2 regions of the Vibrio sp. R11-SG3-ISO3-SZ genome follow, and region 2 is predicted to be linked to the other one. Evidence: predicted binding sites of a transcription regulator. Region 2 holds the regulator's gene; the other holds the start of a gene.

Region 1 (9,311 bases), on a different contig from region 2:
GCCAGTGTGAAACACGCATCAAAGGCCTATTTGCGGTCGGTGAGTGTGCGTCTGTTGGTCTGCATGGCGCAAACCGCTTAGGTTCAAACTCCCTGGCTGAGTTTGTTGTGTTTGGCCGCGTGGCGGGCGAGCAAGCTGTGCAGCGCGCCGCCGAGTTCAAAGGTTGGAATGAAGCCGCGATTGACGCGCAAATCAAAGAGGTGGAAGCCCGTATTCAAGCCCTAATGAATCAAGAGGGTGACGAAAACTGGGCAGATATTCGCACGGAAATGGGCCACACCATGGAAGCGGGCTGCGGCATCTATCGTCAAGAAGATCTAATGCAAGCAACCATAGATAAAATCACCGAGCTCAAACAGCGCTACAAGCGTATTGGCATCAAGGACAAAGGTAAGGTGTTCAACACCGATCTGCTCTACGCCATCGAAGTGGGGTACGGCCTTGAAGTGGCGGAAGCCATGGTACATTCGGCGATTTTGCGTAAAGAGTCTCGCGGTGCCCACCAGCGTCTTGATGATGGCTGCACAGAGCGCGATGACGTGAACTTTCTTAAGCACTCCCTCGCCTTCTATCAAGCGGATGCAGCGCCAAGCATCGACTACAGTGATGTCACCATCACCAAGTCACAGCCGAAAGCACGCCTCTACGGTGAAGCCGCTGAAAAAGCCGCCGCACAAGAAGCCGCCGAGAAAAACGCAGAGGAGAAAGCCTAATGTCAGCCAACCGCATTCAAAAAGTCGACATTCTGCGTTATGACCCAGAAACCGACAACGAACCGCACTTTGAAACCTTCCAAGTGCCGTTTGATGAAACCATGTCCATCCTTGATGCAATTGGTTACGTCAAAGACAACTTAGACAAAGAGCTCTCTTACCGCTGGTCTTGCCGCATGGCGATTTGTGGCTCTTGCGGCATCATGGTCAATGGTGTGCCAAAACTGGCGTGTAAGAGCTTTCTGCGTGACTACCCAAATGGCGTCAAAATCGAGCCGTTGGCAAACTTCCCTATCGAAAAAGATTTGATTGTCGATATGACGCCATTCATTGAGCGTCTTGAAGCCATCAAGCCTTACATCATAGGAAACGACCGTAAACCCGAAGACGGCACTAACCTACAGACGCCTGAGCAAATGGCCAAATACAAGCAATTTGCTGGCTGCATCAACTGTGGTTTGTGTTACGCCGCCTGCCCTCAGTTTGGTCTTAATCCTGAGTTCATTGGCCCTGCGGCCCTCACCTTGGCGCATCGTTATAACCTCGACAGCCGCGACAACGGTAAGGCCGAGCGCATGGCGCTGATCAACGGTGACAATGGCGCATGGGGCTGTACCTTCGTCGGCTACTGCTCAGAAGTGTGTCCGAAGAGCGTGGATCCTGCGGCGGCGGTGAACCAAGGTAAAGTCGAATCCTCGATGGACTTCGTGATTGCCATGTTAAAGCCTGACGGCACACCTGCAAAAGAGGAGGCATAAGGATGAGTAACCGTAAACCTTACGTTCGTGAAGTGAAACGCACCTGGTGGAAAGATCATCCGTTTTACCGCTTCTACATGTTGCGTGAAGCAACGGTGTTGCCTTTGGTGCTGTTTACTCTGTTCCTCACCATCGGATTGGGTTCGCTGGTCAAAGGCCCAGAAGCGTGGCAAAGCTGGCTTGGCTTTATGGCAAACCCAGTGGTCATCGCCATCAACATTGTGGCGTTGGCTGGCAGTTTACTGCACGCCCAAACCTTCTTTAGCATGATGCCGCAAGTGATGCCGATTCGCTTAAAAGGCAAACCCGTTGATAAAAAGATCGTCGTTCTCACTCAGTGGGCAGCGGTGGCGTTTATCTCTCTCGTCGTCCTCGTGGTGGTGTAAGGAGCCGTAATCATGAATTCAAATTTCAACGTTAACAGAGCCCCTAAACGCAGTGATGAGCCAGTATGGTGGGGGCTATTTGGCGCTGGCGGCACCTGGTTCGCGATGATCACCCCTGTGACTATCTTAGTCTTAGGTGTGTTGGCCCCGCTGGGCATCATCAGCGCAGACGCATTGAGCTATGAGCGCGTGTCCGAGTTTGCCACCAGCATCATCGGTGCGCTGTTTATCATCGGCACACTGGCTCTACCCATGTGGCATGCCATGCACCGTGTCCATCACGGCATGCATGATCTTAAAATCCATGCGGGTGTCGTCGGCAAAATTGCCTGCTACTTCTTCGCAGCCCTTATCTCAGCGTTGGCGGTGATTTTTATCTTTATGATCTAAGCCTCCGTCTATTAAAAATAGAAAGCCCGCTCAACTGAGCGGGCTTTGTTTATCTTGTGCCTCGTTTGTGAGTGTCTATCGCACTTACAGAATAAAGCGGCTGAGATCTTCGTCTTCGACAAACTCACCCAAGCGCGCTTTCACGTATTGCGCATCAATCACCAACTTAGAGCCTGCCTTGTCGGTCGCTTCAAAGGAGATTTCATCCATCAAGCGCTCCATCACGGTGTGCAGACGGCGTGCACCGATGTTCTCGGTGGTTTCATTGACCGTCCATGCCGCTTCTGCAATCTGGGTGATGCCCTCTTCGGTGAACTCAATGTCAACGTCTTCGGTTTTCATCAACGCGCAGTATTGCTCGGTCAGTGATGCTTTGGGCTCCGTTAGGATGCGCTTAAAATCGTGGCTAGAGAGTGCCTCCAGCTCGACACGAATCGGTAGACGACCTTGTAGCTCTGGGATCAGATCCGATGGCTTCGCCACTTGGAAAGCGCCCGATGCAACAAACAGAATATGATCGGTTTTGACCATACCGTGTTTGGTCGAGACCGTGCTGCCTTCAATCAACGGCAGTAAGTCACGCTGTACGCCTTCACGAGATACATCTGGGCCAGAGCTTTCGCCGCGCTTACAGATTTTATCAATCTCATCGATAAACACGATGCCGTTGTTTTCGACGTTAAAGATCGCTTGTTCTTTGAGCTCTTCTTGATTGACCAGCTTCGCGGCTTCTTCTTCGGTCACCGCTTTGAACGCATCTTTAATTTTCAGCTTACGCTTCTTCTTAGTATCACCGGCTGAAGTTGGCGAACATGCCTTGAAGCTGATTGGTCATCTCCTCCATGCCAGGAGGCGCCATGATCTCGACGCCCATTTGCGGCGCAGCGACATCAATCTCAATCTCCTTGTCGTCAAGTTTGCCTTCACGGAGTTTTTTGCGGAACACTTGACGAGTATTCGACGAACTCTCGTCTTGCTGCTCATTCTGACCCCAAGCATCGCGTGCTGGCGGCAATAGCGCATCAAGAATGCGCTCCTCGGCTTGCTCCTCGGCGCGGAACTTCACTTTTTCCATCGCCTGTTGGTGCGTCATTTTGACCGCCACATCGGTCAAATCACGAATGATGGTCTCCACCTCTTTGCCCACGTAGCCCACTTCCGTGAACTTTGTGGCTTCAACTTTGATGAAGGGCGCATTGGCTAACTTGGCTAAGCGACGGGCAATTTCAGTTTTACCCACACCCGTTGGCCCTATCATCAGAATGTTCTTCGGTGTTACTTCGCTGCGCAAGCCTTCTTCTAGCTGCATACGACGCCAGCGGTTACGGAGCGCGATCGCCACAGAGCGTTTTGCGTTTTCTTGGCCAATGATGTGGCGATTCAGTTCGTGGACGATTTCGCGAGGAGTCATTTCAGACATAATTGAATTCCTTAAATGTAGTGACCACTATCTTGCTTTTTACTTCGCAGCGCTGTGCGGGATTTCTAGTTCTTCGATAGTGTGGTGATGGTTGGTGAACACACAGATATCACCCGCAATTTTGAGCGACTTTTCCGCGATGTCACGGGCGTCGAGTTCGGTGTTTTCGAGCAGCGCCGTCGCTGCCGCTTGCGCAAAGTTGCCCCCAGAACCAATCGCGATCAAATCGTTTTCTGGCTGCACCACATCACCATTACCGGTAATGATCAACGATGCCGTCTCATCAGCGACGGCCAACAAAGCTTCAAGCTTGCGCAGCGCACGGTCACTGCGCCAATCTTTGGCCAGCTCAACCGCCGCTTTGGTCAAATGACCTTGGTGCATTTGCAACTTACTTTCAAAACGTTCGAACAAGGTAAACGCGTCGGCAGTACCACCGGCAAATCCCGCAAGTACCTTGTTGTTGTACAAACGGCGAACTTTACGTGCGTTGCCTTTCATCACTGTGTTACCCAGCGATACTTGTCCATCACCAGCAATGACGACTTTGTTGTTACGACGTACGGATACAATGGTAGTCACGGTGGGGCCTCATACTTTATTCATTTGGATGTTAGTCTTTATATGAGGCTATGAAAAACAGAATTCAAGGGTAGAAAAGACATCGCCCCGACAAGAAGGCGGGGCGATGTTTTCACTTTGAACGCATTAGACGTCGGCGTTTATTGTGCTTCTTTCCAAATCGCACAAGGCTCGATTTTGGCGCGCTGTAACTTGTGCTTATCACGCTCTGCGTCACGCTTAAATTTGTATGGGCCAAGCACCACGCGATACCAACTGCTGTCTTCTTTTTTGCGAATTTTGCTGTTGATGCCTTGGAAAGCAATATCCAACTTACGCGCTTCAGCTTGCTGCGCGGTTTTGTACGCGCCGCACTGCATGATGTAGGGAATCTCAGACACCACCAGCTCTTTGGCTTTCACTTCCACTTCACGACTCGGCAACGACTCGACATAGTCCCATTTCTCTTCTGGCGGAGGAGGGAGAGTTTGGCTGCTTTTCGCTTTGGGTTTCGGGGTAGGCTTCGCGGGTTGAACCACCGGCGCAGGCGGCTCAGGGTCGCTACTGAGTAGATACAACCCATAACCGAACGCCGAGACCAAGACGATGGCCAACAAACCACTGCGCCACGGTTTCTTGCGGCGCGGGGCGGCTTTTTTAGTCGGCTTACGGCTACTGCCGCGCTTTACGTAATCTCTATTCGCCACAACTGATTATCAAACCATTTAATACAACTGCTCGCTATGTTAAAGCAGATTTGTGTGTGAGGACAGACCGGAATTGGAAGCGGCTCAGCAAAACTGGCCGCAAAGTGGCGCAGCCAGGGCGACCGGCGGCTCAATGACCGTTCAAGTCGTCTAGAGGACGCACGGCGGCGCGGCGCTATCTCGAATCACCAGTTCTGTTTCGAGCAGTCGAGAGCCGGCACGCACGTCGTGGCCACGGAGGATCTCAAGCATCATCAGCATCGCCTGACGCCCGATTTCATAACGCGGCTGAGAAATCGTCGTGAGTGGTGGATCGCAGTATTGCGCAAACTGAATGTCATCAAAACCCACAACCGATAGATCTTGTGGCACGCGAAGCCCAAGCTTTTTCGCTTCCTGAATCGCACCAATCGCCATCATATCATTGTGACAAAAAACCGCTGTCGGCGGCTCAGATAAGGCCAACAACTGACGAATCGCCTTCGCACCATCTTCAAATGTGAAGTTGCCTTCTGCGCAATAGTGTTCGTTCATCGTTAGGCCCGCGCGGCGCAACGCTTGTTGATAACCCTGGTGACGGAACTGACACAGTAGAGCACTCTCTGGCCCCGAAATCTGCGCGACACGGCGATGCCCCATCTGAGTCAGGTAGTTGACCGCTTCAAATGCGGAAGTGAGGTTATCAATATGCACGGTGGGCAACTCTAACTCAGGCGCAAATTCGCACGCCATGACCATCGGCGGCAGATTCTTTTGTTCTGCCTTGCTAACATCAAACGGTAAATCCGTACCGAGCAGCAGCATGCCATCGGCCTGCTTAGTGAATACCAAGTTCACAAAAGAGCTTTCACGCTTTCTTTGTTGGCCGCTGTCCCCAAGCAATACGATGTAACCGTGCTCCATAGCCGCATCTTCAATGCCACGAATGATTTCGGTGTAATAGGGATCGCAAATGTCTGGGATGATCGCGATGATGGTCTTTGATTCGTTTCTACGCAGATTGCGCGCCAGCGAGTTGGGTGAGTAGCCAGCTTCAAGCACCGCCTCTTCGACGCGTTTTCTCGTCGCAGAAGAGACTTTCTCGGGATTCATCAACGCCCGTGATACCGTCGCCGTCGACACTCCCGCAAGCTGGGCAACATCCTTCATTGTCGCCATAAGTTATTAACCCTCTTAATTAAAGATGTAGCGCTTTAGCCACCTAAACCTTGTTGCCTTGATCATAGCGTCTGGTGTGGTGATGACGGGGTCAATCCTGCACCGCTTATGATGATGGTAGGCTGATGCCCACTCTTATTGGCAGCGAAACGCAATCGTTTGGCTCTTGCCAAGGTTCGCTTCGCCTACCCCTTTCCAAACAACTAGTTTATTCATTTCGAAACAGAAAGTTACGGGATATTTAACAAAACCCGAACTATAAAAGAGAGCCAGATCACAAATAAATGAAAAAGAACGAAATCAGCTCACAGCGCCTATCGTCCCTGCCCTTATTTAAACTAATCGGCGTGTTAGCTCAAGTCTTGAGGCTCGATATCGACCGACCAACGGACCTTTTTCGCGCTCGGCAGCAACTCGATAGCCGGCTTAGCACTGGCCAGCAGCTTTTGCATTAACGAGCGCTGCTCGGTTTGCAGCAGTAATTGCCAACGGAACTTACCCGCACGTTTGGCAAGCGGGGCGGGTGTCGGGCCCAGCACCATGCAGCCGGAATCAAACAGAGGGTGGGATTCTAAAGTAAAGCGGACTTGGCGTAGGAACTCTTCCACCAGCTCAGATTGGTTCGCCTCCGCACGAAACAGCGTTAAAAACGAATACGGGGGCAACGCCGCCAGTTTTCGCTCTGCTAAGGCCACCTCAGCGAAGTCCCGATAACTCTTTTTCAACAGTGCTTGCAATAGGCTGTGCTCTGGGTGGTGGGTTTGCAACAACACTTCACCGGGTTTGCTGGCACGCCCCGCTCGGCCTGCCACCTGAATGAAGAGCTGGGCTAAACGCTCAGAGGCTCGAAAGTCGCTGCTGTAGAGTGAGCCATCGACATCCAACAGAGCCACCAGCGTCACATCCGGGAAATGGTGCCCTTTGGCGAGCATTTGCGTGCCGATCAGAATCTGATATTCACCGCGTCGAATGGCGCTTAACGCCTCTTCTAGGCTGCCTTTGCGCCGCGTGCTGTCGCGGTCAATACGAATGGTTTTCTGCTCTGGAAAGAGCGTATGCAGTTGTTTCTCTAGCTGCTCGGTTCCCACCCCAACAGTGACCAGTTGAGTGGAACCACACCCTTGGCACTGGTGGATCGTCGGCTGCTGAGAGCCACAGTGGTGACAGCGAATTTCGCTGCTGTGCTGATGGTAGGTGTAGTAGGCGTCGCAGCGCTTGCATTCCGCGATCCAGCCACATTCATGACACATCAGAGCCGGGGAAAAGCCGCGTCGATTTAAAAACAGCATCACCTGATTGCCTGCGTTGAGGTGCTTGCGCATTTGAGCGATCAGTGGCGCAGAGAGGCCCCCCTCTAAATAGAGCCCTTTGACGTCAATCACTTGATTGGTGGTGGGCACCGCACTGCCTGCTCGGCGAGACAAATGCAGATGATGATATTTGCCAGACAGCGCATTGTGCAGCGTTTCTAACGCGGGCGTTGCTGAACCAAGCACAATCGGGATCTGCTCTTTGTTGGCGCGCATGACCGCCACATCGCGCGCATGGTAGCGCAAGCTATCTTGCTGCTTGTAAGAGCTATCGTGCTCTTCATCGACAATAATAATGCCCAGATCAGCAAAAGGCGTCAGCAATGCAGATCGCGTCCCAATCACAATGCCGGCCACTTTATCGCGCGCGCACAACCAGGCATTGAGGCGCTCGGTGTCATTCAATCCAGAATGTACTACCTCAATCGGCACGTTAAAACGCTTTCGAAAGCGATTGATGGTTTGCGGCGTCAGACCGATTTCCGGCACCAACACCAAAGCCTGCTGACCCCGTTCGAGGACTGGCTTAATCATGTTGAGATATACCTCGGTTTTGCCTGAACCGGTCACCCCTTCGAGCAAAAAGCAGCCAAAACCGCTGAAACTGTTGACCGTCGCGATAGCGATTGCTTGCTCTTCATTCAGCTTTGGTTTCTCGACATCGGCTTCAATGTCAGTGCCCCACTTGGCAAAATGAGGCTTGCGCTCAATCGACTCAATCCAACCTTTGTCTGTCAACGTGCGCAGCACGCTTGTGCTGACCTCTTCATCAATAAAACGTTGGTGTGACGTCGGTCCGTGTTGCAGCATCTGCATCACTTTGGCTTGCTTAACCGCTCGGCCAAATCCATGCATCAATTGATCGCGTCCGGTTGGCGTCAGTTGCCATTCCACCACGGCGGTAAAGTCGGCCGGTTTTCCCTTACGCAGGGCGCTGGGCATCGCATTGGCTAAGGTGTCGCCAAGTGGATATTGGTAAAAGTGGCTGCACCAGTGCAACAAGGTATATAACGAGTCAGGCCAAACAGGTTGACTGTCGAGCACCTGCTTAATCGGCTTGATTTTGTCCATCGGCAGCGATGACTGCTGCACCAAGGCCGTCACGATACCGACTAAGGTTTGACGGCCAAAAGGCACAGACACGCGCCCACCAATCACTGGAAAAAGGTGTCCAGGGATTTGATAGTCAAACTGTTTATCTAGTGGTACGGGTAACGCGACTCGGGCGATGGTGGGTCTCATTCAGTCTTTCACTGCAGGTCGATGACGCGTTTAGTCTAAGGGAAAAGGCAGAGTGAGAAAAGCCAGCGCATCTCAGTGTCTGTATGAGGAGGCGCGGGTAACGCCACTTCGCGATAACATCCATGCGTCTCCCTCTCCTGCAGCGGCTAAAAAAGTAGCGATTTCTACCCCAAATCGGTTGATCCTAGGCGTACTATTCATTACTATATCGCGCCTTAGAGATATGGCTGCTCTGGCAGCGGTGTCCTAAATCCATTTTACATTAACTACGTGTGGTGTCCGGCTCTGAATCGGATAGCGACACGGCCTATATTGAGGTTACCCCATGAAAGCTGGAATCCACCCAGAATACAAAGCAGTAGCAGCAACTTGTTCTTGTGGCAACACATTTGAGTTCAAATCTACTCTAGACAAAGAATCAATCCACCTAGACGTATGTGACAAATGTCACCCATTCTACACTGGTAAGCAACGTATCGTTGATACTGGCGGCCGTGTAGATCGCTTTAACAAGCGTTTCGGTGCTCTATCAAGCGGTAAGAAGTAATTCCTTCTCGCGGATAGGAAAAAGGACGCTGCGGCGTCCTTTTTTGTTGCCAGAAATTTAGAGCAATTAACCTATTCACAGCAAAACCCGCAGTCATATCTCTTTCTATCTGGTCTAAT
Region 2 (15,595 bases):
GCTGTTACGCCTCAACGTTAAGTTCGCAATCTCACTTTGTAAGGAACTTTTTAAGTGCTCCATTTGTTTTCGTTCACGCTCTTTCAAGCTCTCTCTCGCAAATACAGCACCATTTGGATAAGCAAACTCTGTTAGTCCACCAGCCCGTTCTATAACATCGAGGATAGTATCGCCTCTATTGATCGCGTAAACGCCGGGGTACATGACTTCCCCTGTTAGCTCAACAGTCATTTCAGAACGCCACGCTGTATTCTTGAGAACCGTCACGCGATCTTTAGATTGCAATACAAACTCACCATTTCTCGTGTCATTGCGACTCAGATCAAGCTGCACCTTTTCTAGCAGTTTGGTTTCATCTGTTGTCCTTGCATCAAAACGGATTAACTCAATGCCTTCTACATACGCAGCTTCCATGAGGCCACCTGCGGCTTTGACCAAGTCAGACACCGTCATATTCTGAGTAAGAGGGTATCTCCCAGGAAATTTCACCTCTCCAGTTATTTGTATTATTTGCGCAGGAAGAGCGAGCGAGGATTGCTCTTGCAATCGCTCTAGAATAGGCATTAGCTCTCGTTCGCGAAGAGACAGTTTATCATTGTCTGCCAAATCAGAGGCTTTAGCTACTGAGGAAACGCCACTAACAGATGAGCCGACTTGAGCATCGTTGGCTCTTTGTCTCTCTAACTCAATTCTTTTTTGTGCTCCTTTCCCCAACCAAAAGTCGACATCAAGATTGGTCGAAAACACAAATATTTGGTCTCTATTACTTAATGTGAGATCGTCTGTTGAACCAGGATTTGCCATTGCCTTGCCGAGCTCAAATTGCAGAACCTCAATACCTTTTCTATATCCTTTCTCTCGAACTACCAAAGCGTATTCAAGATCTGCTGACGGCAACAAGTCTTCTTCGAATGAAGACAAAATGTCAGAGACTTTCATACCACTGCGAAACGAATGAATACCTTGTTTGGTTACTTGACCACGAACGGCCACTGCATCGACTAAATTAAGACTAGCTTTGTGGAAGAATATCTCATCACCGTCAGATACTTTGTATTGCCGACCAGCAGGCGTCGTATAATCAATAGTGTCGACAACAATACCTTTTTGAGTTTGCTTTCGAATGGTGACAGCCGCAAGATAAGCGGTATTCACAGTCCCACCAGCATACGATACAACATCTTTTAATGCTGTTTCACCAACGATTTCATAGTGAGCCGGTCGTGTCACTTCACCACTTATCGTGATGTTAGACTGTTTTGTTGGGATAAAAAGGGTATCGCCTTTTTGCAAACGAACATCTTTACTTGAATCACCTTCAAGCAATAGCTTATACATATCTAATTGGGCAACGACTCTACCTTTTCGCTTTAAAAATATGGAGCGTAGTGAACCTGTTGGTTTCACACCTCCTGCCGCGATAATGGCTTGAGTCATTGTCGTGAGACCATTTACATTGTAAGCACCAGGCTGATTAGCCTCCCCCGTAATGTAAACTTGCATTAACCTCATGCTTCCCATGGACACGGTCACGTTGACACCGATGATCCGTTCTTCAATCAAAGCGCTGAGCTGCTCATCGACCTGCTTAAAAGATTTACCTGAAACACTAAAAGGGCCGATTTTAGGCAAGGTAATATGCCCACTTCTATCAACAACGAGAGAATATTGCTGATCTTCCTTACCAAACACATGTACCAAGAGCTCATCACCCGCACCCAAAACATAATCTGTGGGAATGGGAGTGTTGTCGAGCGTTACAAAACTTCCTGGGACTCCGTTCAATACGTCATACCCAAACAGAGGAAGCGACTGATCTTGCACTTCCACATTTTTTTTAACCTCAGCTTCGGGTTCACTTGGCTGTACTCTCACTGGCTGAGATACGACGTTAACTGACGCTGGAGCCTGTGATGAGGATTCAAGGAGCGACAAGTCAACCCCATACTGGCGTGCCAGTTGCTCCTGCTGAGATTTCGGTAGCTTCTTGAATTGTTCTATTTGAGCTGGTGTAGGCTGATTGGCCAATGAAACTTGACTAATCAAAGTAATGCCTAGTAGTACCAGGTAGTTAAACACCTTCATACAATTTTAGGTCCCTTGCAAACTAATGGTAGGTTAGTAACGATACTCATAACCAAATGAAAAAATAGGCTCATTGTTAGAATAGGTATCCGAGACTACGTCTCGATAGCCCACTCCCAAGTTAAACATCCCTTGCAGATAAGGGATGTAGTAGTCGGTTTTCATCACCCTCTCTTGACCGTTGCTCGAACCTGAATCTCGAGCAACGATACTTAGCCGATGATCATTGGCCAATTGAGCATAAACAGCGACAGATTGACTGTTTCCCCAACTCAATGAGGTCAAGTCACTGATTAACTCATACTCTTTGGGATGAAGTACTTTAACGTAAGCTTCGTCAACATGCTGACTCTCTAAAACCAACGTCCAATCAATATCAAGCAAACGTCTATGACCTTCCCACCCCACAACAAAAGACTGGGTCTCCTGTCCCAAGGAAACCTTTTGAAAGGACGCAAACATTGCATGACTGAGCTCAAACATTTTTGGAAGAGGAACATTGAAATCAATGCCAAATGAGCGGTACGAGGCGCTGGAATCGAAGTCAGTGGATTCGTGATAGTTCAATGACACTTCTGCAAAATTAAACGGTTTCATTGAAAAGCGGTTAGACCATAAGTAGTCCGCCTCACTATCCGTTTCAGAGATCACACTATCCAGTTGCCAATAGCCTAATAGTCCCTGATTGTTTGATACCCATGACACTGATAAAGAAGGCGTCGAATTCCCATATGTGCCTAATTGTAAATTATGTTGCCATGTCGGCCCCCACCAACGTTCAAGGTATCCCAATGCAACTAACGAGTAACCAACATTAAAGGCAATATACGAACCGCTAAAGTCAATATCTTGATCATACTCTATGGGTAGCAAATCTTGCTGGGATATCCTTTGGTTTACGTAGTTCAAGTTAAGCCTGTACGCAAAACGGTCATCTAGATGATTATAGCTAGAGTAAATTCCCCAACTATCACTATCATTAGCGCCATATCCTAAAGACACTAGCGGCCCTGTCTGGTACTTCACTTTCGACATGAATTTACCACGTCCATATTGCGCATTACTCATTGCATGCCGCAACTGTCGATTTGCTACTAAGGCTTGTTCATCTGATATATGATTGTTGGTGAGATCATCGCCGATGCTAAGCCAACGTAGAGGAAATGTACTAACGGGAGAGCTCATCAGGCCAATATTTGAGAGTTGATTGAGTGATGCTCTTAGGAAAGGGTCATGGGACTCTAGCCATGGTGACGCTTTTACACCAAAGGGAAGACAGAAAAGAGACAACACCCACATTAAACCGAAAAATACTTGCAGTGTTACCTCTGAAAACGTGTCTTTTATAAAGAGCCGACGTCCTAAACATCCATTTACCACAATTAGAACCTTTGATTCTCTTTGAATCCCACTGACATAACCTATAATTATTATTAGCTTATTAGAATTTTGGTTTTCGATGAAATGGTGAACTAGCTACAAATAAGCACGCCCGATCATACTGCATCAATCACAAAGATATGCAGTATATAGAGTATTAACATATCAATAAAGTACTTCCCTTCTCATTATACTACGTAGTTAAAATGCCACTTGCGAAAATAAGAATACTGACGAGTAGCAAACTGCTCAAGGGGCACACTCGCCTTCGTTTTGGTGATATAGTGCGAACATACAAGGACAGGTATTACACATAAGGTTTGTCATGTCAGCAAAACACCCCATTATTGCCGTAACGGGCTCTTCCGGTGCGGGCACAACCACGACCTCTGAAGCGTTTCGCAAAATGTTTAACATGATGCGCGTGAAACCGGCTTGGGTGGAAGGGGACAGTTTCCACCGCTTTACGCGCCCAGAAATGGATGTCGAGATCCGCAAAGCGCGCGAGCAAGGACGCCACATCAGCTACTTTGGTCCGCAGGCGAACGACTTCCCTGCGCTGTCTGAGTTTTTTAAGCAGTATGGCAATGAAGGCACAGGGCAAATTCGTCGCTACTTGCACACCTTCGATGAAGCCGTGCCCTACAATCAAATGCCGGGTACCTTCACGCCGTGGCAAGATTTGCCGGAAAATTCTGACATGCTGTTCTACGAAGGACTGCATGGCGGCGTGGTGGATGGTGAGGTCAACGTCGCCCAACACGTCGACTTTTTGATTGGCATGGTACCGATTGTGAACTTGGAGTGGATTCAAAAATTCGTCCGTGACACGCGCGATCGCGGTCACTCACGCGAAGCGGTAATGGACTCGATTGTCCGCTCGATGGATGACTACCTCAACTACATTACCCCGCAATTTTCGCGCACCCACATCAACTTCCAACGCGTGCCGACCGTCGATACGTCCAACCCACTTAACGCTAAAGGCATCCCAAGTTTGGATGAAAGCTTTGTAGTGATCCGCTTGCGCGGCATCAAACAGGTCGACTTCCCATACCTGCTCGCTATGATTGATGGCTCTTTCATGTCGCGCCACAACACTATTGTCGTGCCGGGGGGTAAGATGAGTTTTGCGATGGAGCTCATCGTCAGACCTATCCTACAGCAGCTTATCGAGACGGGTAAAATTGGCTAGCGATCAGTCCTAAGACCCGTTTACTTGTCATACCGTGATCATGTGCACATTTTTGCGTAAACAATCACCAACTTGACACGATTAAAATCAAGAAATCCCTTTTGAAAAAGGCTACTATTTGTAACCGAAACAAAGATGGCTTGCAGCATTGAATAAGTGCTCTTATCCTAAAAAGCCTTGTTCAAGGCTTCGCGCCTTTTACTGGCGCGACAAAAATGGAAAGCGGCAAGCGTACCCTGCAGAGGAAGTGAGATATTATGGTTCTAGGTAAACCTCAAACCGATCCAACATTAGAGTGGTTCCTGTCACATTGTCATATTCATAAGTACCCATCAAAAAGCACATTGATCCACGCCGGTGAGAAAGCAGAGACGCTTTACTACATCGTCAAAGGCTCTGTGGCGGTACTGATTAAAGACGAAGAAGGTAAGGAAATGATCCTTTCTTACCTAAACCAAGGTGACTTTATCGGTGAACTTGGTCTATTTGAAGAAGATCAAGAGCGTACCGCTTGGGTTCGCGCTAAATCACCTTGTGAAGTTGCAGAGATCTCATTCAAGAAATTCCGTCAGCTTATCCAAGTCAACCCTGACATCCTGATGCGTCTATCTGCGCAAATGGCAAGCCGCCTACAAGTGACGAGCCAAAAAGTCGGTGACCTCGCCTTCCTAGACGTGACAGGCCGCATCGCGCAGACGCTACTTAACCTAGCGAAACAGCCAGATGCCATGACGCACCCAGACGGCATGCAAATCAAGATCACGCGTCAAGAGATCGGTCAGATTGTCGGCTGTTCACGTGAGACCGTTGGCCGTATCTTGAAGATGCTTGAAGAGCAAAACCTGATCTCCGCCCACGGTAAAACCATCGTCGTCTACGGCACGCGATAGGGCATTAGAGGCGAGTTCCTAGTGGCTAGTTCCTAGAGAAAACCTTTAAAGATTAAGAAAGCCACCCTGTCTACCAGCGGTGGCTTTTTATTTACCAGTACCCAGTTCCCATCACCCATTTCACCAGCCCCTCTAGCAACTAGGAACTAGGCACTCCCTACCCATTCGTACTCTCAAATATCTTATCCGCTGACGCCGCGACAAACCCTGGGTAGAGCTCACCATTACTCATCGGATAGCGTTTGGCGAATTCGTAGAAGCCGCCTGGGATCACTTGCGTACCGTCACTAAAGCTCACCTCGACTTTGTCTGCCATGGTGGACGATTGCTCAAGCAATACCTCTGGTGAGCCTTTCACTTCGCCACCCGACTCATTGATGACAAAGCCCGCTTGGCGCAGGTGCTCATTCACCGCCGCGACCTCGTCAAATGCCTTGAGCTGATTAACGCTTACGGTGAAATGGTTGGCCCCATAGCCGTGCGCCGCAAGCCATGCTGCGTACTCACTCTCTTGGGCGAGGGTTTGAAAATCTTCATAGCTGAGATCCCACAAACGGCCCGCATACAAAAACTCATGGCTTTGCAGTGCGGATGCCTCCACTTGTGCCACCAGCTTGCTGACAATGCGTTGCAGCGGCGCTGAGCACTCTTCGACTTTCAGCTCACTGATGAACACTTTTGGCAACGTCGGATCGGCGTGCTCGTAGTGCTTGGCGACCAAGTGTTTGCTCTCAAACAGGTAGTCACCGCACGCTTGGTAACCTAGCGCAATAAATGGCGCAGCCAATGTCTCGATACCGAGCGGCGCAATGTTAAAGGTGCGCAGCGCAATATGGTCATTGATCAGCGGCTCATCTTCTTCTAAAAGCTGATGAACCTTGGCCGCTTGAGGACATAGACGGGAAATATAGTCTTGCCACAGTAAATCGAACAGTTGAGCAGGCGTCATAACGTCTCCATGTTAATCGTGAAGCTGAATCGTAAAGCTGGTTCTTTAAAAGAATGGCTTAATCACAAACCTAGCAATGAATCGAACACCTTGGGCTCCAAGCGAGCCCAAGGTGCGTCTTACAGTTCTACACCCGGGCTTAACGTCTCAGGCAGCAAGGTGTGCTCGCCTTCCATCGACGCCATAGGGTAAGCGCAATAATCCGCAGCGTAGTAAGCACTTGGGCGAAGGTTGCCCGAGGCGCCCGGTCCGCCAAACGGCGCATCGCCACTTGCCCCAGTTAATTGGCGGTTGCGATTGACGATCCCTGCACGAATGTGGTCAACAAAGTAGGCCCACTCATCATCATCGGTGGACACCAGCCCAGCAGAGAGACCAAAGCGGGTGTCATTGGCCAGCTCAACGGCGCGCTCAAGACCTTGATAACGCACCACTTGCAGCAGCGGGCCAAAATACTCTTCATCTGGCAGCGCTTCGATGGCCGTGACATCAATAATCCCCGGAGTGACAAACGCCGCCTCGCCCGCTTTCGCTTCCACCAAGCTCACACCACCAAGGCTCTGCAAGTTCGCCTGTGCGTTGAGGATAAAGTGTGCCGCAGCTTTCGAAATTTGTGGGCCCATAAAAGGCGCTGGCTCTGCAAACGGCTGATCGACGCGCAGCTTGCGTGTGGCCTCAACCAAGCGATTGACCAAGGCATCGCCTTTGTCGCCCACAGGCACATAGAGACGTCGCGCACAGGTGCAACGCTGCCCGGCACTGATAAAGGCCGATTGCAAAATGGTGTAGACCGTCGCGTCCAGCTCACCATAGTGCTCACTGATGACCATAGGGTTGTTGCCGCCCATCTCCAGTGCCAGCATCTTGTCTGGCTGACCGGCAAATTGGCGATGCAGCAGGTGACCTGTATTGGCGCTACCAGTAAACAGCAGGCCATCAATGCCTTTCGACTCTGCTAGCGCAATGCCCGTCTCTTTGCCCCCTTGGACTAAGTTGATCACGCCCGCAGGCAATCCCGCTTGTTGCCACAGCTTCATCGCTAGCTCACCGGTCAGCGGCGTTTGCTCTGACGGCTTGAACACCACGGTGTTGCCCGCCAGCAGCGCTGGGACAATGTGACCATTGGGCAAATGACACGGGAAGTTATACGGGCCAAACACCGCCATCACACCCAACGGGCGATGGCGCAGTACAATTTGGTTACCCGCCGCTTCACGGGTACTTTCGCCTGTGCGATCATGATAAGCGCGAATAGAGATGGCAATCTTGCCCGCCATGGCCGCGGCTTCTGTGCGCGTTTCCCACAACGGCTTGCCGGTCTCTTTAGCAATCACTTCGGCTATCTGCTCGCTGCTCTCTTTCACTTTTTCAGCAAACGCCAGCACGATGGCTTCGCGCTGCGCAAAGCTGAGTTTTTTCCATGTCTGAAAGGCGTTTCTCGCCGCGCTGACCGCCGCTTCGACTTGCGCGCTAGACGCGCTGTCACCCTGCCAAATGACCTCGTCATTGTACGGGCTGGTTGAATTCATCGGCTCGCCTTGTCCGGCCAGCCACTCTCCTGCAATCCAATGAGTCATGTTGTTTTCCTTGTCCAATTCTACTGCCAGTACTGGGCTGACTATCGCTGGGCTGACTATTACTGAGCCAGCATGCGCACGTAGTCACCATCGCCGACTTGCAGCGCGTTCGCCACCTCTGGCGCTAGGATGACCGAACCCGACTCTTTGTCGTACGCCGCTTTGGCGGCGGTGGCTCTGAAGTTCTCAAATGAGGTGTTAGCAATCAGGTAATCCTGAGAACTGGCGTGTTCAGAGATGCTCACTTTGGCTCGAAACGATTCTCGCACCGACTCAATATTGCGCACCTCACACTCAACCGTTGGGCCGCCGTCAAAAATGTCGACGTAGTTACGACAGGTGAAACCCTCTTTCTCTAGAAGGCGCAGCGCCGGCTTGGTGTTCTCGTGCACTTGGCCGATCACCGCTTGTGCCTCTTTACTGAGCAAGTTGATGTAAATCGGCAGCTTAGGCATCAAATCGGCAATGAAACCTTTTTTACCGATCCCGGTAAGATAATCCGCCATAGTGAAATCAATCGAGAAGAAGTGCTCTTGTAGCCATTGCCAAAATGGCGAGTTGCCGTTCTCATCAGAGACACCGCGCATCTCGGCAAACACCGTTGTCGAGAAGCGATGCGGATGCTCGGCCATCATCAAAAAACGACACTTCGACATCAAACGACCATTGAGCCCGCCACGGAAACTGGGTCTGAGGAATAGCGTACAAATCTCACTGCATCCGGTGTAGTTGTTGCCAAACGTGAGCAGTTTCACCACGTTATTCACGCCCAGTTTGGGGGATGAGTGAACAATGGTGCTAATGTGGTACGAGTAAAACGGGACATCCCAGCCAATCGAGGCTTCGATTCCGGTACACCCGGCCACTTCCCCCGTCTCGCTGTCAAACCCAACCATCAAATAGCCTTCGTCACCGGGCTCGGTCACATTGGCTTTGCCGAAGCTGTATTCGGAATGGGTAATGCGGTTCGTCAACAGCTCTTCGTTGACGGGTAGAGAAGTAAATCCGTGACCAGACTCCACCGCACATGTGTGCAACGCGTCATAGTCCGAAATAGAAATAGGGCGAACAACCAGCATCGATACTCCCTCCTGATGCTATTTAAGTGCCTAGTTCCTAGAGGCGAGTTCCTAGAGAAAGGAAATCCTCACTCTAGGCACTAGGAACTAGAAACTAGGCACTCACAAAACCTAAACCAAACTTGCGATGGCTTTATCTAAACGAGCGAGACCTTGTTCGATCTCTTCTTTGCTGATCACCAGTGATGGCGTGAAGCGCACGACATTGGCGCCGGCAACCAGTACCATCAGGCCTTCTTTACCTGCGGCGACCAGAACATCACGAGCGCGGCCTTGCCACTGCTCATTCAGTGCAGCGCCAAGCAGTAGGCCTTTACCGCGAATTTCGTCGAACAGGTGGTACTTGGCATTGATTTTGTTCAGACCATCACGGAACAGGGCTTCACGCTCAGCAACGCCCGCCAATGTGTCTGGTTGGCTAACGATATCAACCACGGCCTCAGCAACCGCACACGCTAGCGGGTTACCGCCGTAAGTCGAACCGTGCGTGCCCACTTTCATGTGCTCCGCGAGCGCATTGGTGGTCAGCATTGCCCCAATCGGGAAACCGCCACCGAGTGATTTCGCTGTGCTCAAAATATCAGGCGTCACACCCAAACCTTGGTAGGCGTAAAAGTTGCCAGTACGGCCGTTGCCGGTTTGCACTTCATCGAAGATCAGCAGCGCATTGTGCTTGTCACACAGCTCGCGCACAGTCGCAACAAACTCGTCCGTTGGTGAGATAATCCCGCCTTCGCCTTGCAGCGGCTCCATCATGATGGCGCAGGTGCGATCTGAGATGTGCGCTTTCAGTGCTTCGACATCGTTGTAAGGCAAGTGCGTGACATCGCCCGGTTTCGGGCCAAAGCCATCAGAGTAAGCTGCTTGACCGCCGACCGTTACCGTAAAGAAGGTTCGGCCGTGGAAGCCTTGTTTAAAAGCAATGATTTCCGACTTTTCAGGGCCAAACTTGTCGGCTGCCACGCGGCGCGCCAGTTTGAGCGCCGCTTCATTGGCTTCTGCGCCTGAGTTAGCAAAGAAGACTTTCTCGGCAAAGCTCACTTGGGTCAGCTTTTTCGCCAAACGCAACGCCGGCTCATTGGTCATCACGTTGCTCAGGTGCCACAATTTTTGACCTTGCTCGGTCAGCGCCTTCACCATCGCAGGGTGACAATGCCCCAAGCAGCTCACGGCAATCCCCCCTGCAAAGTCGATATACTCATTACCTTGCTGATCCCATACGCGAGCACCCTCGCCTTTCACTGGGATCATCTCCATTGGGTTGTAACAAGGCACCATCACCTCATCAAACAGGCCGCGTTCTACGTTCATTTCAGTTGTCATCGTCTTTCCCTCTCGATACTGCTCACTGGATCGCTGTTGCTCGATATCTCTTCATTAAACGTCTCTTCGTTCATTGGTGTCGTTCACGACGTTCGCTTATCACGTTACCAACAGAGACAGAAAACAGAATGTTTTGCATATCAGCCATCACAGCATTGTATTTACAATTAATTAACCATTTCAATAGTGATTTATTCTTTTTAGAGGCACCATAGGAGGCAAAACCCTATTGAGCTTGAGTATTTATGCACGATGCCACCCCTTTTATGAAGCAATTTATTCTTATAACAAAGATAAGCAGGGGTTTAACCCAGACGCAACAAGGCGTGAGCCCAGAGCGCCACTTGGCTAGCGAATAGTTTTTCACTCGCTATGCAAACGGCAAGTTATGAAAGAAATGTTAAGAAAAGTGATCTGAGTGCGGTTTTCAGCACAGGGGAAAGAGACAAACGTTGCACGCGGCTTGCTGACCGATTTGAAGACGGTTTTAAACTATGCGCATTCAATCATGCGCGTTAAACCATGCGCGTCAGGAAATTCGCCAGCAATTGATGTCCTTGCTCGGTTTTGATCGATTCCGGGTGAAACTGCACCGCGTCAATCGGTAGAGTGCGGTGTTGATAGCCCATGATCTCATCCATGCTGCCATCGGCGAGTGTCGTCCAAGCCGTGAGCTCAAACTCACTCGGCAGGCTGTTTGCCTCGACCACCAGCGAATGGTAACGCGTCACCGTTAGGGGGTTATTGAGCCCTTTAAAGACGCTCTTACCCGTATGGATAATGGGGGAGGTTTTACCGTGCATCACTTGACGCGCCCGTACGACGTTGGCGCCAAAGGCTTGGGCAATCGCTTGATGCCCCAAACAGACACCGAGAATCGGCAGCTTACCGGCAAAGTGGCGAATGGCCGCTAGGGAAATCCCCGCTTCATTGGGCGTACATGGCCCAGGCGAAATCACCAAATGGCTTGGCGACAGCGCCTCAATCTCCTCAAGCGTGATCTCATCATTACGGCGCACCAACACCTCGCAGCCCAACTCACAAAAGTATTGGTAGAGGTTGTAGGTAAACGAGTCGTAATTGTCGATGATCAGTAGCATGAGTGACGATGACACACAGGTTGGTTTTCACTGGGGCGGTATTGTGCAACACCATGCCAGAAAGGCAAGGGAAAAGCGCAAAATTAAGGCCAGCAAACGCTGGCCAGAGGTTCAACTCGTCTATGCGGAGTTACTTTAATTTCGGCTTGTCATTCTCATCGTCTTTGCGTTCGTATTCGCCTTCAAACGTCTTCCCCTGCGTCGAGTCAGACTCAAACGGCGAGGCGCCGTCACGATGGAAAGGGTCTTGATGAGAAGGATCTTGATGAGAGTGAGAAAAGGGATCATGAGAGAATGGATCATGACCAAAGCCACTCTGCCCACCCACTGATCGAATCACCATTTTGCTCATCAGCGTTTTGGCGATCATGGCACGGGGCGCTGGCAGTAACACCAACATGCCTAACGCGTCGGTTAAAAAACCGGGAGTGAGCAGTAAGACACCCGCCACCGCCAGCATCACGCCTTCCATGATCTGCTGCGCGGGGAGCTCGCCTTGTGCCAGGCGTTGCTGCACCGACAGTAACGTCGCAACGCCTTGGCTACGCACTAAAGAAGCGCCGACAAACGCGGTGACCAGCACCAGACCGATGGTCGGCCATAAACCAAGAAACCCACCCACTTGGATAAACAGGCCGATTTCAATAATAGGTACGATGATAAATAGTAAGAGTAAGATAGGAAACACACGCCCTCCTTTGTTGCCCTCAGTGTACGCGCAAAGCCTGCACAGGCACAAATTTAAGCGGTAAAAAAGTGTTTACCTCTCACGATGAAACTTTCAGTAAATAAATACAAAAAAGGTGATCAAGTTACTATTTTTATGCGCTAGGTGCAGTATGATGTGCCACATAAGTCAGGACGGATTTATAGCCCAAAATTCTGATGAATGGATTCTTAGACTACAGAATGGCTAGCATTTAACTTTATTATCAGAATAATACTCTAAGGATCCTGTATGGCTACCCTAACCGATGCCACTAAGGCACTTTCCCCTGCAACACGTCTTGAAGAAGATTTATTGGGTGAGCGTCACGTCCCTGCCGACGCTTACTACGGCATCCACACCCTACGTGCGATTGAAAACTTCAACATCTCCAACATGACCATCTCCGACGTGCCGGATTTTGTCCGCGGTATGGTGATGACCAAAAAAGCCGCGGCGCTGGCCAATAAAGAGCTGGGTGTAATTCCAAAGGATGTGGCGAATTATATTATCCAAGCGTGTGATTTGATTCTAGAAACCGGCAAGTGCATGGACCAATTCCCATCAGACGTCTACCAAGGTGGCGCGGGCACGTCGGTCAACATGAACACCAACGAAGTGATCGCCAATATCGCCCTCGAATTAATGGGCAAGGAAAAAGGCGAGTATGACTTCATCAACCCAAATGACCACGTCAACAAGAGCCAGTCGACCAACTGTGCCTACCCAACCGGTTTTCGCATTGCGGTGTACAACAGCGTGCACAAACTGATTGAATCGATTGAATACCTCAAAGGTGCGTTCGAGCTTAAGAGCCAAGAGTTCAAAGATATCCTCAAGATGGGCCGCACTCAGCTGCAAGACGCGGTGCCAATGACGGTCGGTCAAGAGTTCCACGCTTGGGCGGTGACACTCAACGAAGAGATCCGCGCGCTTGAGTACACCTCAAAGCTTCTGCTCGAAGTGAACCTAGGCGCAACGGCCATCGGTACTGGTCTCAACGCGGCGCCGGGCTATCAAGCAGCGGCAGTCAAACACTTAGCACAAGTGACTGGTCTTGATGTGGTCCCTGCGGAAGATTTGATTGAAGCCACCTCAGACTGCGGCGCCTACGTGATGACGCACGGCGCGCTCAAACGCCTAGCGGTGAAGCTATCTAAAATCTGTAACGACTTGCGCTTGCTCTCTTCTGGTCCTCGCGCGGGTTTGAACGAGTTAAACCTGCCACAGCTGCAAGCGGGCTCTTCCATCATGCCTGCTAAGGTCAACCCTGTGGTGCCTGAAGTGGTTAACCAAGTCTGCTTCAAAGTATTGGGTAACGACAACACCATCTCTTTCGCGGCAGAAGGCGGTCAATTGCAGCTTAACGTGATGGAGCCAGTGATTGCCCAAAGCATGTTTGAGTCGATTTCGATTCTGTCTAACGCGTGCGTGAACTTGCGCGACAAATGCATCGACGGCATTACCGTCAATAAAGAAGTGTGCGAAAACTACGTCTACAACTCGATTGGTATCGTCACTTACCTCAACCCATACATCGGACACCACGAAGGCGACATCGTCGGTAAGATTTGTGCTGAAACCGGTAAGAGCGTACGTGAGGTGGTGCTAGAGCGTGGATTGCTGACGCCAGAAGAGCTCGATGACATTCTTTCGGTTGAAAACTTCATGCGTCCAACGTATAAAGCCAAGCGCTACGAGTAAGCGCAAAAATAGGGCCTGCGGGCCCTTTTTTAGGCACGCATCCGGTAACCACACTTTTCCTATGGATTACTCTCACACAAGGTAAACAACACGCAGTGATTATCTAAACCTTCATGCCGCTGGCCGACTCTCAGCAGCGCGAAGCATTAGATAATCAAAATCAAACGTTAAACATTATACGAGGATATAGCTATGGTCGCAGTGGAGCTCATTGTTGTTCTGCTCTTCATTTACTTGGGAGCAAGAATCGGCGGGATTGGCATCGGCCTTGCCGGTGGTGCGGGTGTGATTGCCCTGTCTTTGGTGTTGGGCGTGCCCACCAGTCAGGCGTTCATTCCTGTTGACGTTATCTTAATCATTATGTCAGTGATTACCGCGATTGCCGCCATGCAAGTGGCCGGTGGTATGGACTGGCTGGTTCAAGTAGCGGAAAACTTTTTGCGCAAACACCCTGAACGAATCACTTTTTACGCACCGATCGTCACCTTCTTAATGACCTTGATGGCGGGGACTGGCCATACGGCGTTCTCAACCTTGCCTGTGATTGCTGAAGTGGCAAAAGGCCAAGGCGTGCGTCCTTCTCGTCCGCTGTCGATTGCTGTCGTAGCCTCGCAAATTGCGATTACCGCATCGCCAATCTCAGCGGCGGTCGTGGCGTTTGCGGCGATGTTGGCGCCAATGGGCGTGGACTACCTCACGCTACTGGCGGTCTGCATTCCGACCACCTTTATTGCTTGTATGATTGGTGCGTTTGTCGCCAACTTCATGGGTAAAGAGCTTAAAGACGATCCTATCTACCAAGAGCGTTTGGAAAAAGGGTTGATCAAATTGAGCAGCGACACACAACGCGAGATCCTGCCAACAGCGAAAACCGCGACCTACATTTTCTTGGCGGCGATTGGTTTTGTTGTCTGCTACGCAGCGGCGATTTCAGGATCAGTCGGCCTAATTAAAGACCCTGCGCTTGGCCGTAACGAAGCCATCATGACCGTGATGCTCGCGGCAGCAGCAGCCATTGTGCTGGTGACCAAAATCGATGCAGCGAAAATCCCATCAGCCGCGACCTTCCGCTCAGGTATGACGGCGTGTGTCTGCGTGCTGGGTGTTGCATGGCTTGGTTCAACGTTCGTTAATGCGCACGTGGCAGAAATCAAAGAGCTGGCAGGCGATCTCTTGTCTGATCACCCTTGGATGTTGGCGATGGTGCTGTTTTTTGCCTCTATGCTCCTTTACTCACAAGGCGCGACCACAGTGGCGCTTATGCCTGCCGCGCTAGCGATTGGTGTCGCGCCGCTGACTGCCGTTGCGTCCTTTGCTGCCGTCAGTGCCCTGTTTGTACTACCGACCTACCCAACGCTGTTGGCCGCGGTTGAGATGGACGACACTGGCTCAACGCGCATCGGCCAATACGTGTTTAACCACCCGTTCTTTATTCCTGGTGTGGTGACCATTGCCTCGGCGGTGGCACTTGGCTTTACCTTTGGCGGTCTGCTGATCTAGTCTCAATAAGACGTCATAAAAATAATTCGATACAAAGGGAGCCGAGTGCTCCCTTTTATTTTGCACTGAATAAAAAATCACAGATCACAGACGGTTTTTGATTGACA

Evidence for each region. The regulator CRP, encoded in region 2, controls carbon source genes, mostly activating them, when cyclic AMP is high. The targets are predictions, from matches to a motif close to TGTGANNNNNNTCACA.
Region 1: the regulator CRP is predicted to act here: its motif matches at 6,357-6,372, upstream of cytR (DNA-binding transcriptional regulator CytR).

Annotation. Positions count from the first base shown of each region.
Region 1 covers NZ_JCBDGX010000074.1:212-9,522, reverse strand. The annotation lists partial or broken gene frdA (fumarate reductase (quinol) flavoprotein subunit) at 1-713, shown strand, start outside; gene AC6R1O_RS09550 (succinate dehydrogenase/fumarate reductase iron-sulfur subunit) at 713-1,471, shown strand; gene frdC (fumarate reductase subunit FrdC) at 1,474-1,857, shown strand; gene frdD (fumarate reductase subunit FrdD) at 1,870-2,247, shown strand; partial or broken gene hslU (ATP-dependent protease ATPase subunit HslU) at 2,332-3,667, opposite strand; gene hslV (ATP-dependent protease subunit HslV) at 3,707-4,249, opposite strand; gene AC6R1O_RS09525 (SPOR domain-containing protein) at 4,390-4,935, opposite strand; gene cytR (DNA-binding transcriptional regulator CytR) at 5,086-6,093, opposite strand; gene priA (primosomal protein N') at 6,444-8,645, opposite strand; gene rpmE (50S ribosomal protein L31) at 8,971-9,192, shown strand.
Region 2 covers NZ_JCBDGX010000050.1:41,373-56,967, forward strand. The annotation lists gene AC6R1O_RS06865 (SLBB domain-containing protein) at 1-2,085, opposite strand, end outside; gene AC6R1O_RS06870 (capsule assembly Wzi family protein) at 2,119-3,465, opposite strand; gene AC6R1O_RS06875 (phosphoribulokinase) at 3,791-4,660, shown strand; gene crp (cAMP-activated global transcriptional regulator CRP) at 4,918-5,550, shown strand; gene AC6R1O_RS06885 (DUF1338 domain-containing protein) at 5,708-6,499, opposite strand; gene astD (succinylglutamate-semialdehyde dehydrogenase) at 6,619-8,076, opposite strand; gene astA (arginine N-succinyltransferase) at 8,136-9,155, opposite strand; gene AC6R1O_RS06900 (aspartate aminotransferase family protein) at 9,267-10,478, opposite strand; gene AC6R1O_RS06905 (aminodeoxychorismate/anthranilate synthase component II) at 10,994-11,578, opposite strand; gene AC6R1O_RS06910 (FxsA family protein) at 11,709-12,266, opposite strand; gene aspA (aspartate ammonia-lyase) at 12,537-13,988, shown strand; gene AC6R1O_RS06920 (anaerobic C4-dicarboxylate transporter) at 14,181-15,488, shown strand.